DNA from 3 places in the Streptomyces sp. NPDC046197 genome. Region 3 is predicted to be linked to each of the others. Evidence: riboswitches for the same ligand, from Rfam matches in the RefSeq annotation. Region 3 holds a riboswitch; each other region holds the start of a gene.
The links. Region 3 has a riboswitch for cyclic di-AMP ahead of AB0A61_RS18730 (NlpC/P60 family protein). Riboswitches for the same ligand answer to the same signal wherever they lie in the genome.
Positions count from the first base shown of each region.

Region 1: it holds a riboswitch for cyclic di-AMP, as region 3 does, so the genes downstream of both, AB0A61_RS07610 (C40 family peptidase) here and AB0A61_RS18730 (NlpC/P60 family protein) in region 3, are expected to answer to the same signal.
Region 2: it holds a riboswitch for cyclic di-AMP, as region 3 does, so the genes downstream of both, AB0A61_RS03315 (transglycosylase SLT domain-containing protein) here and AB0A61_RS18730 (NlpC/P60 family protein) in region 3, are expected to answer to the same signal.

Region 1 covers NZ_JBEYZY010000004.1:118,374-121,638, forward strand. Annotated here, with positions in the region: gene AB0A61_RS07600 (helix-turn-helix transcriptional regulator) at 1-404, opposite strand, end outside; gene AB0A61_RS07605 (ATP-binding protein) at 619-1,077, shown strand; gene AB0A61_RS07610 (C40 family peptidase) at 1,222-1,695, opposite strand; cyclic di-AMP (ydaO/yuaA leader) riboswitch at 1,699-1,912, opposite strand; gene AB0A61_RS07615 (hypothetical protein) at 2,248-2,556, opposite strand; gene AB0A61_RS07620 (ATP-dependent Clp protease proteolytic subunit) at 2,564-3,199, opposite strand.
Region 2 covers NZ_JBEYZY010000002.1:137,169-140,433, reverse strand. Annotated here, with positions in the region: gene AB0A61_RS03320 (polyprenyl synthetase family protein) at 1-796, opposite strand, end outside; cyclic di-AMP (ydaO/yuaA leader) riboswitch at 1,686-1,875, shown strand; gene AB0A61_RS03315 (transglycosylase SLT domain-containing protein) at 1,878-2,363, shown strand; gene AB0A61_RS03310 (HAD family hydrolase) at 2,460-3,265, opposite strand, start outside.
Region 3 covers NZ_JBEYZY010000012.1:78,822-82,086, forward strand. Annotated here, with positions in the region: gene AB0A61_RS18730 (NlpC/P60 family protein) at 1-1,191, opposite strand, end outside; cyclic di-AMP (ydaO/yuaA leader) riboswitch at 1,200-1,372, opposite strand; partial or broken gene AB0A61_RS18735 (pyridoxamine 5'-phosphate oxidase family protein) at 1,525-1,715, shown strand; gene AB0A61_RS18740 (phosphoketolase family protein) at 1,874-3,265, shown strand, end outside.

The sequences.
Region 1 (3,265 bases), on a different contig from region 3:
GTCACCGCACGGGCGTACTCGGGTGTCTGCAGAAGTCCGGGCACGACCGAGGTCTCCAGCGTGCGCATCCCGCTCGCCTGGGACTCCAGACTGATGAAATCCCGGTAGGTGGGCGGCAGTACGCCGCGGTAGGCGTGCCACCAGTGGTGACGGCCGCCGTCGTCGGAGCCCGCCAGCACGGTGAGCAGGTCGCGCAGATGGGAGTCCTCGACCGCGTAGGCGTCCAGGAGTAAGCGCACATCGGCTGGTTTCACGCCGCTGGCGCCGGTCTCGATCCGGCTGACTTTCGACTGGTGCCAACCCACGAGCCGGGCCGCCTCACCACTGGTGAGACCCGCACCGGTGCGCAGCGCGCGCAGTTCGGAGCCGAGTTTCCGGCGGCGCACCGAGGTTCCGTGCTGCATGGGCTTACTCCCTACTCCTTCCGGGCCGCCCAAATACGCTCTGCCGTCGCAGAGTTCACCGCTTCGAGCGACAGATATATGCACATCTTGGTGGATCGCCACCCGTGACAGACGCGGTAATGGCAGTCTGACGACGAAGCACCAGTCCGGGACCGTACTCGAACCATCCGCTCCGTGTCGGACTGCGGTCCCGTGGGAAAGGGACGACGTCGCCATGGCAGACCATCTGGAAGCATCCGTCACTCTGCCGAGCGATCCGGCCTCGGTCGCCGCGGCCCGCGGCTACGTGGTGGGCACCCTGGCGGAGTGGGGCCTGTCGTCGGACACGGACGCCGCCGACACCATCCGGCTCATCGTCTCCGAACTCGCCACCAACGCCGTGCAGCACACCTTCGGGCAGTCACCCACCTTCACGGTGGATCTCGTGCTCGACCGTGACGAACAGCTGCACATCGGGGTCACGGACAGCCATCCGCGGTTCCCGAAACGACTGCCGGCCGCCGTCCAGCAGGACAACGGCCGGGGCATGGTGATCATCCGGTGGCTCACCGCCGAGTGCGGCGGCAGGATGACGGTGCGCCCCACCCGCGAGGGCGGCAAGACCGTCTGCATCGAACTTCCGTGGACGGTGCCGGCCCGGCCGGTCACGGCCGCGGGCCAGCAGGAACCGTAGGGCGCACGTCAGCCCGGAGCCGGGCCGCCCGGCCGCCCACGCATGCGCCGGCGGCGCGGTGGGCGCGTGGGCCGCCGCACGGCGCAGTACGGCAACCCGAGGGCGGTGGCGGCGCGTCAGGACGCCACCACCACCCCCAGGTGGTCAGCTGACCCGGCCGTACCAGACGCTCCTGGTCCAGATCTTCTGCAGCTTCACCACGTCCCCGGTCTTCGGAGCGTGCCAGATCCTGCCGCCACCCGCGTAGATGCCGACGTGGTAGACGTACGAGCCGGAGTGGAAGAACACCAGGTCCCCGGCCTGACGGCTGCTCGCCGAGATGTGACGGGTCTTGTTGTACTGACCGGCCGCCGTACGGGGCAGGGTCTTGCCCGCCTTCTTGAACGAGTACAGCGTGAGCCCGGAGCAGTCGAAACGCCGCGGGCCCGCCGCCCCCCACTGGTAGGGGGAACCCTTCTTGGACGCCGCGATCTGGAGCGCCCTCGTCGCCAGCGTGGCGGCCGAGGCGTCGGACGCGGCGCCCGGGACCACGATCGAGCCACCCACGGCGGCGATGGTCAGGGCCGAGGCCGTACCGGCCCGGGCCATCAGCGACGGGACACGATTGAGCGCAGTCATGCGCAACCCTTCGTCAGCCGCCTGTGAAGGATGACCTGTCGGATTCGGGCTGGCGAAGTTGCCCGGCCGCGTTGCCGCGGCTTCACCCCAAGGGCTGCTCGGCCCGGTCATGGCGTGACCGTTCCGGCGACCCGTCGTGCTTGGGTCCTCCACTCCTGCCGATCCACTCCTGTCGACCGGTCATCCGGGCGGCGGCAGGACTCGGCGTCCGCCCGGACCGCCCCGCCGCTGTGGCGGGGGCTTGTCGTCAGACACGGATCTTCACCTACGCATGTCCGAAAAACCCAACGGAACCGGGGGTTTGTGTTGTTACTCACCACTCACCCGTTCGGGTGGACACCCGCGCCCTCGAACGGCCGTCGCGTCTCCCGACGAGCCCCGGACCAGCGCCGGAACAGCTCATTCCGCCATTTGGCCACGCGCGTTGCGCAACTGGAGCACCCCCGAAAAAGGGTCTGCGTCTACGCCGAAAGGCCGTACGTCATTTGGTCCGTTTCGACGCCGCAGCGGACGCCCTGTCAGCGCCGGGGACGGGGACGCCCGGACGATGCGTCAACTGCCGCCGTCGGGGGGCAATGTGACGCGGCGCGTGCGCCGCTCGCCGTCGAGCACGCGCAGCGCGCGCGCCAGCGTCGCGGCGTGCAGTTCGTTCTCTCCGCGCTGGTGCATCAGCGCGAGCGCCGCGCGCAGCTCGGCCGCCTTGCCGACGAGTGCCTGAGCGGCCCTCAGGCCCCGGTAGGTGTCCTCGTGCCGGGCCGGGTTGATGCGTCCCAGCAGGTCCACCACCTCCAGGTAACGGTCGATCAAGTCGGCCTCGGCGCGGGTCAGCGCCGGCAGCGGCGGCAGTTCCGGAGGCAGCATCGGCGCCTCACCTCGGGTCCGAAGTGGTGCCGGGCGTCCTGCGGCTGGAGACGATCCGGTCCACCAGCCCGTACTCCAGAGCGCCCCGCGCGTCCAGGATGGTCTCCCGCTCCAGGTCGGCCCGCACCTGGTCCCGGGGCCGGCCGGTGTGCCGTACGAGCATCTCCTCCAGGCGGGCCCGCACGCGCACCAGCTCCTCCGCCCTGATGACGAGGTCGGACGCCCGTCCCTCCACGGTCTCGGACAGCGCGGGCTGGTCGAGCAGCACGCGGGCGCCCGGCAGCGCGAACCGCTTGCCCGGCGTACCCGCGGCGAGCAGCACCGCCGCGGAGGCGGCCGCCTGCCCCAGGCAGACCGTCTCCACGTCGCAGCCGACGAACCGCATCGTGTCGTAGATCGCCGCCGTCGCGCTGAAGGAGCCGCCCGGGGAGTTGATGTACAGCGAGATGGTGCGGTCGGGGTCCCGGTGCTCCAGGTGCAGGAACTGCGCCATCACATCGTTCGCCGAGGTGTCGTCGATCCGGGTGCCGAGAAGGACGATCCGCTCCTCCAGCAGCTTCGCGTACGGATCCAGCGTCCGGAAACCGGCGCTCGTGCGCTCGGTGAACTCGGGCAGGACATGGCGGGCGGACGGTCGGGTCATGGCACACCCCTCTGTGCGGCAGGGCCGTCTCCGGCGGACTGACCTTCTGTAAAAAATGTACAGGAT
Region 2 (3,265 bases), on a different contig from region 3:
CGACGTCCTCGGCCAGGCCCAGCCGTGCCGCGCGTTCCCGCAGCCGCAGCACCGGAAGCGTCGCGATCCCCTCCCGGAGATCCGTTCCCGGCGTCTTCCCGGACTCGTGCGAGTCCGACGCGATGTCCAGCACGTCGTCCGCCAGCTGGAAGGCGACTCCCAGCCGCTCCCCGTACTGGGTGAGCACGTCCACGACCGTCTCGTCGGCGCCGGACATCATCGCCCCGAACCGGCAGGACACGGCCACCAGCGAGCCCGTCTTGCCGCCCAGCACGTCCAGGTAGTGGTCGACCGGGTCCCGCCCGTCCTGCGGCCCCGCCGTCTCCAGAATCTGCCCGGTGACCAGCCGCTCGAACGCCACGGCCTGCACGCGCACCGCCTCCGGGCCGAGGTCGGCGAGGATCTGCGAGGCCCGGGCGAACAGGAAGTCGCCGGTGAGGACCGCGACCGAGTTCCCCCAGCGGGTGTTCGCGCTGGCCACCCCACGCCGCACCGCGGCCTCGTCCATCACGTCGTCGTGGTACAGCGTCGCGAGATGGGTCAGCTCCACCACCACGGCCGACGGTACGATCCCCGGCGCATACGGGTCTCCGAACTGCGCCGCGAGCATCACGAGCAGCGGCCTGAATCGCTTCCCGCCCGCCCGCACGAGGTGCTGGGCGGCCTCCGTGATGAAGGGGACCTCGCTCTTCGTGGCTTCGAGCAACCCTTCCTCGACAGCCGCCAACCCGGCCTGGACATCGGCTTCGAGAGCCTGGTCCCGCACGCTCAGCCCGAACGGCCCGACGACGGTCACGAGGGGTCTCCTGTCTGCTGGTGTCTGCTGGGTACTACACGGTTTGTCGATAGGTCGCTGCCAACACTCAAGTCAGCGTATCCGGTCACGTTTCGATCACCGATAGCGCCCACCCATACAGGCCAGGCGGTATCGGATCACGCCCGGTATGTTTTTGATCAACCAATAAGAACAGATATTTGTCGACTTACCCCTCTTACCTCGTTCATCCGTCTTCGTCACCGGATCGACGCCACTGCGCCACCCTCGCCCACGGACGACATCCGAACGGACCACGGTGGCGCTCACCGCCACGACACGCCGCACGATCCGCGCGCAACCAGCACCCGGCGCCCGGTGCCCGATGCCCGGCAACCGATACTCCGACCCGCCTCCGACCACCGGCTTCGACCACCGGCTTCGACCACCGGTGCCGAAGCTGCGGCGTCGACCTTCGCCGGGACCTCCACCCCCACCCCCTTGAGACATGCCCACCCCGGCGCACCTCCGCCCTCGGCCCTCTGCGCTCGACCCCGGGCCCTCCTCCGAGCGGGCCGGCCCGGCTTCGGTGCGCCTGCACACCCCCGAAAGTGACAGCCCTCACACGCCGCTCCCGGATTGCCCGATTTACCCTTATTGAGGCGCCAATTCCCCTTAGCCGCATATGCACTTCAGCCACCAAACCGTGAATTGGGTCACGTCGGCCCCACGACGCCGCCTCCCCCGCTTATCCCCGTTTCCCCTTTCTCCACACGCCAGTTGACCCTTGACATTCGCAAAGGATCAATCTCCTCATACGCCTCACATCAAGGTCAACTAGGACGATGTGTGAATCGGCTACTTGTTTCGGACATGTGCTCTCGCATACGTTCCCGGCCGTCGGGCGGACGCCGAATCCTGCCGCCGCCCGGGAACCCATCGACCGAACCACGCATGGCAGGAGCGGGGGACCCAGGTAAGTCGCCGGGCCGGCGTCGTACGTAACCGTCGTACGCCGTGCCGGAACGGCTCGGGGTGAAGCCGGTGCCCTCAGGGGCACGGCCGGGCACCTCCCAGCCCGAACCCGACAGCTCACCTCGCAGGCGACGGAGAGGAATCAACCATGCCCGCAAAGGGTCTGCTCCGCCGTTTCCGCACCGCCCGCCCCGCCCGCACCCTGGCCGTCGTCGGCACCGGTGCGGCCGTTCTCGCCCTGCCGCTCGTCGGCGCGACCACCGCCTCCGCGGCCCCCACGACGTCCGTCAAGGCCGTCGCCACGGTCGGGTACCCGAACAACCTCGACGGCTGGATCCGCGCGTCGCTCGCGCTCATGGCGCACAAGGGCATCCCGGGCACGTACAACGGCATCTACCGCAACGTCATGCGCGAGTCGTCGGGCAACCCGCTGGCCATCAACCTGTGGGACTCGAACGCGGCCAAGGGCATCCCGTCCAAGGGTCTGCTCCAGGTCATCGACCCGACGTTCCGGGCGTACCACGTCTCCGGCACGTCCTACGACATCTACGACCCGGTCGCGAACATCACGGCAGCCTGCAACTACGCGGCCGCCCGGTACGGCTCGATAGACAACGTCCACGGCGCGTACTGACATTGAGATCCGGCGGGCGCGCGGCAGCCGTGCGCCCGCTGACGTTCCCTGACGCTCCCCGGCGCTGCCCGAGGGCCCCCTGACACCCTCCGGTGCCTAGTGCCCCGGCAACAGTCGGTCGAGGACGACGGCGATGCCGTCGTCCTCGTTCGACAAGGTGACCTCGTCGGCCACCGCCTTGAGCTCGGGATGCGCGTTCGCCATGGCGACGCCGCGGGCGGCCCACTGGAACATGGGGATGTCGTTCGGCATGTCGCCGAAGGCCAGGGCGTGTTCGCGGCGGAGCCCCAGATGTTCGGCGGCCAGCGCCAGCCCGGTCGCCTTGTTGATGCCGCAGGGCTGGAGCTCGACCGTCCCCGGCCCCGACATGGTGACCGTCGCGAGGGAACCGACCACGCTCCGGGCCGCCGCCGCCAGTTCGTCGTCGGACAGCGTGGGATGGCGCAGCAGCACCTTGCTGATGGGCGCGCACCACAGGTCGTCGCGCCGCTCGACCCGCACCGCGGGCAGGGTCGGGTGCGGCATGAGGTACCCGGGCTCGATGAGCGTCAGCCCGTCCACGCCGTCCTGGTCGACTGCGGCATACACCTGCCCGACCTCGGCCTCGATCTTGCCGAGCGCGGTCTCGGCCAGTTCCCGGTCCAGGGTGACCGACCACAGCAGCCGGTGCACCCCGGCGTCGTAGAGCTGCGCGCCCTGCCCGCACACGGCGAGCCCGGCGGTACCCAGGTCGTCGAGCAGCGGGCGCACCCGCGGCACCGGCCGCCCGGTCACCACCAGATGCCGGGCGCCGGCCGCCGCCACCCGGGCGAGCGCGGCGAGGGACCGGTCGGACAGGGTGTCGTCGCCGCGCAGCAGCGTTCCGTCCAGGTCCGTGGCGATGAGGGCATATGCGAGGGGTG
Region 3 (3,265 bases):
GTCGTAGGAGTCCGGTCCTGTGGCGCCCCACACGCACGGCCTGCCGATCTGCGCCCGCGCGAAGTCGAGCGCCTTCGCCGCCTTCCTCTCGTAGGCCGAGCCCATCGGTTCGCCGACGGGGACCGCCTCCGCGACGGGCGGGGCAGCCGGGGCGGCGAACGACGGTGTGGTGACGGCCTGTTCCGGGGCGGGGGCGATGTCGGCACCCAGGGCCGTGCCGCCCACGTCGACCGGCAGTGCCGGGACGAACTCCGCCGACTGCTGGAGCACTTGTTCCGGTCCCGGGTAAGGGCTCGGCCAGGACTCCTCGGAGGTGGGCCAGGGTGCGGTCGCCGGAGCGGCCGCAGCCGGGACGGGCGCCGCCTGGACGGGCGGCGCGCTGTGCTGGGCGGCGTGCCGGGCCAGCAACTCGCGTGCCTGGGCCACCTTCCGCTGGAGCCGCTCCTTGGAGGACCACCACGCCGGCTGCCGGGGCCGGGCGACCGTGGCCGGCAGGGCCCTGACGGTTTCCAGCTGCGTCTCCGGAGGGGTGGGCAGCGGCACCGACATGGTGCGGGCGGGCAGTTCCGCCGGTGCTCCGGCGGTCGTTTCCGCCGGAGTTGCGATGACGGTCGGTTCCATCGGGGTTACGGCGGGCAGTTCCGGCAGCGCGCGGGCGGGCAACTCCGCCACGGGACCGGCCGTGAGCGCGGCGCCGGGCCCCCCGGTGAGCTCCGGCCGGGCTCCGGTCGTCACCGCGGCATCGGGGCCGGCGGTCAGCTCCAGCAGTGCGGGGAGGTTCGCTTCCCGTCCGAGGCCGGCCGGACCGTCGATCGCGCCTCTTGCCGACGCCGCAGGACGGGAGTTGGCCGGTTTCGGCATGCGATCCGCGGGCAGGGCCGCCGGGACGCTGGGCCCGAACTGCGCGCGTGCCCCGTCGAACCACTGTTTGGCGATACTGTCCAGAAGCGGGTCGGCGTCCCGGGAAGCCCTGCCGGGCGAGGAGTTGGCGCGCGGGCGCCCCGCCCTGCTCATCGCCCGGGTCGCGTTGTAGTTCCCGGTGGAGGTCTCGGCCTGGTCGTAGAGGCTGCTGATTCGCTGCTGAACCTCAGCGCGGCTGGGTCCTCTGTCGTCCGCGGCGGTCGCAACGGCGGGGGTGCGGGTGCCGGGGAGGCTGGTGCCTCCCGGGCGCGAAGGTCGTTCCGGCGCCAAGGAAGACGTACTCCTTCCGTACACCGCCTACCGGGTTAGCTGTCGGGTTCGGGCGGACGGATCCGGAAGGTGTGCCCTACGACCGTTGCCCTGGTGGGCCGTTGGCCGATTCACCCCAATGTCGGTGGGTCCCCGGCTCCGGCTGCCCGTAGGGGCGCACCGGACTCGGCGGAGGTCGCACGATCCGGCGGGTTCGCCGGAGTCGATCGTGCGGCCTGGACGTCAACTTAGCGAACGTGTGTGCCTGGTGTGAAGATTGAAGCGCGAAATGTCCGATACGTATTCGTGACCTTCTTGTACCGGGCCCTTCACGAGGGCGATGTGCCTGCGTCTGCCGGCACGTGCGCGGGGTGGAGCGTCGTCGTCACCGGCCGGGCCGTGGTGGTGTCCCACCCGGGCGAGCACGAGCGGTCGGCGCGGGTCGGCCCGCCCCCTGGGTGCCGTCACCCGAAGAGGTCTTCGTGCGCATCCATCCGGAGCCGGCCACCGGGCGTGAGCTCGTCGGCGGGCGCACGCTGTACGGGTGGACCCGGTGCTGTGAGCCGCGGCCGCGCACGGGCGGCTCGGCCCGGGGGTGTGTCCCGAACGGCCCTGTCGGGTACCCGCCGGGGCGACGGAGGGTGGGTGTCGTGCACGGCACGCAACCCCAGCCGACCGCTGCACCGAACCGGAAGGATGCCCGATGTCCGTCGACACGCAGCAGGCGCCCACCGGACTCACGGACGAGGAACTCGCCACCCTGGACGCCCACTGGCGCGCCGCGAACTATCTCTCCGTGGGTCAGATCTATCTCATGGCCAACCCCCTGCTGACCGAACCGCTGCGCCCTGAGCACGTCAAACCGCGCCTGCTGGGCCACTGGGGCACATCACCCGGCCTGAACCTGGTCCACACCCACCTGAACCGTGTCGTCAAAGCCCGCGACCTGGACGCCCTGTGCGTCTGGGGCCCCGGGCACGGGGGGCCGGCCGTCCTGGCGAACTCCTGGCTGGAGGGGTCGTACACCGAGACCTACCCGGACATCACGCGGGACGCGGCCGGCATGGGCCGGCTCTTCAGGCAGTTCTCCTTTCCCGGCGGGGTGCCCAGCCACGTGGCTCCCGAGACCCCGGGTTCGATCCACGAGGGCGGCGAGCTCGGCTACTCGCTCTCGCACGCCTACGGCGCCGCCCTCGACAACCCGGACCTGCTCGTCGCCTGTGTGATCGGTGACGGCGAGGCGGAGACCGGCCCGCTCGCCGCCTCCTGGCACTCGAACAAGTTCCTCGACCCGGTCCACGACGGCGCGGTCCTGCCGATCCTGCACCTCAACGGCTACAAGATCGCCAACCCGACCGTGCCGGCCCGCCTGCCGGAGGCCGAACTCGACGACCTCCTGAGGGGTTACGGCCACGAGCCGATCCACGTCACGGGCGACGACCCGGCGGCCGTCCACCGCGCGATGGCGCACGCCATGGACACCGCACTGGACCGGATCGCCGCGTTCCAGCGCGCCGCGCGCGGGGGGAGCGGCGGCGACCGGCCCCGCTGGCCGGTGATCGTGCTGCGCACCCCGAAGGGCTGGACCGGGCCGGCCGAGGTCGACGGTCTGCCGGTGGAGGGCACCTGGCGCGCCCACCAGGTCCCGCTGGCCGCCGTCCGGGACAACCCGGAGCACCTGCGGCAGTTGGAACAGTGGATGCGCTCCTACCGGCCCGAGGAGCTGTTCGACGACAACGGCGCCCCGCGCCCCGCCGTACTGGCCTGCATCCCCCCGGGCGTGCGCCGACTGGGCGCCAACCCACACGCCAACGGCGGACTCCTGCTGCGCGAACTGCCCCTGCCGCCCCTGGAGCGCTACGCGGTGGACGTCGACAAGCCCGGCGCGACCCTGCACGAACCGACCCGCGTCCTCGGCGACATGCTCCAGGACGTCATGCGGGCCACCGCCGACCGCCGCGACTTCCGTCTCCTCGGCCCCGACGAGACCGCGTCCAACCGCCTCCAGGCCGTCTACGCGGTCAGCGGCAAGGCGTGGCAGGCGGGCACCCTCCCGGTGGACGAACACCTCGACCGGCACGGCCGGGTGATGGAG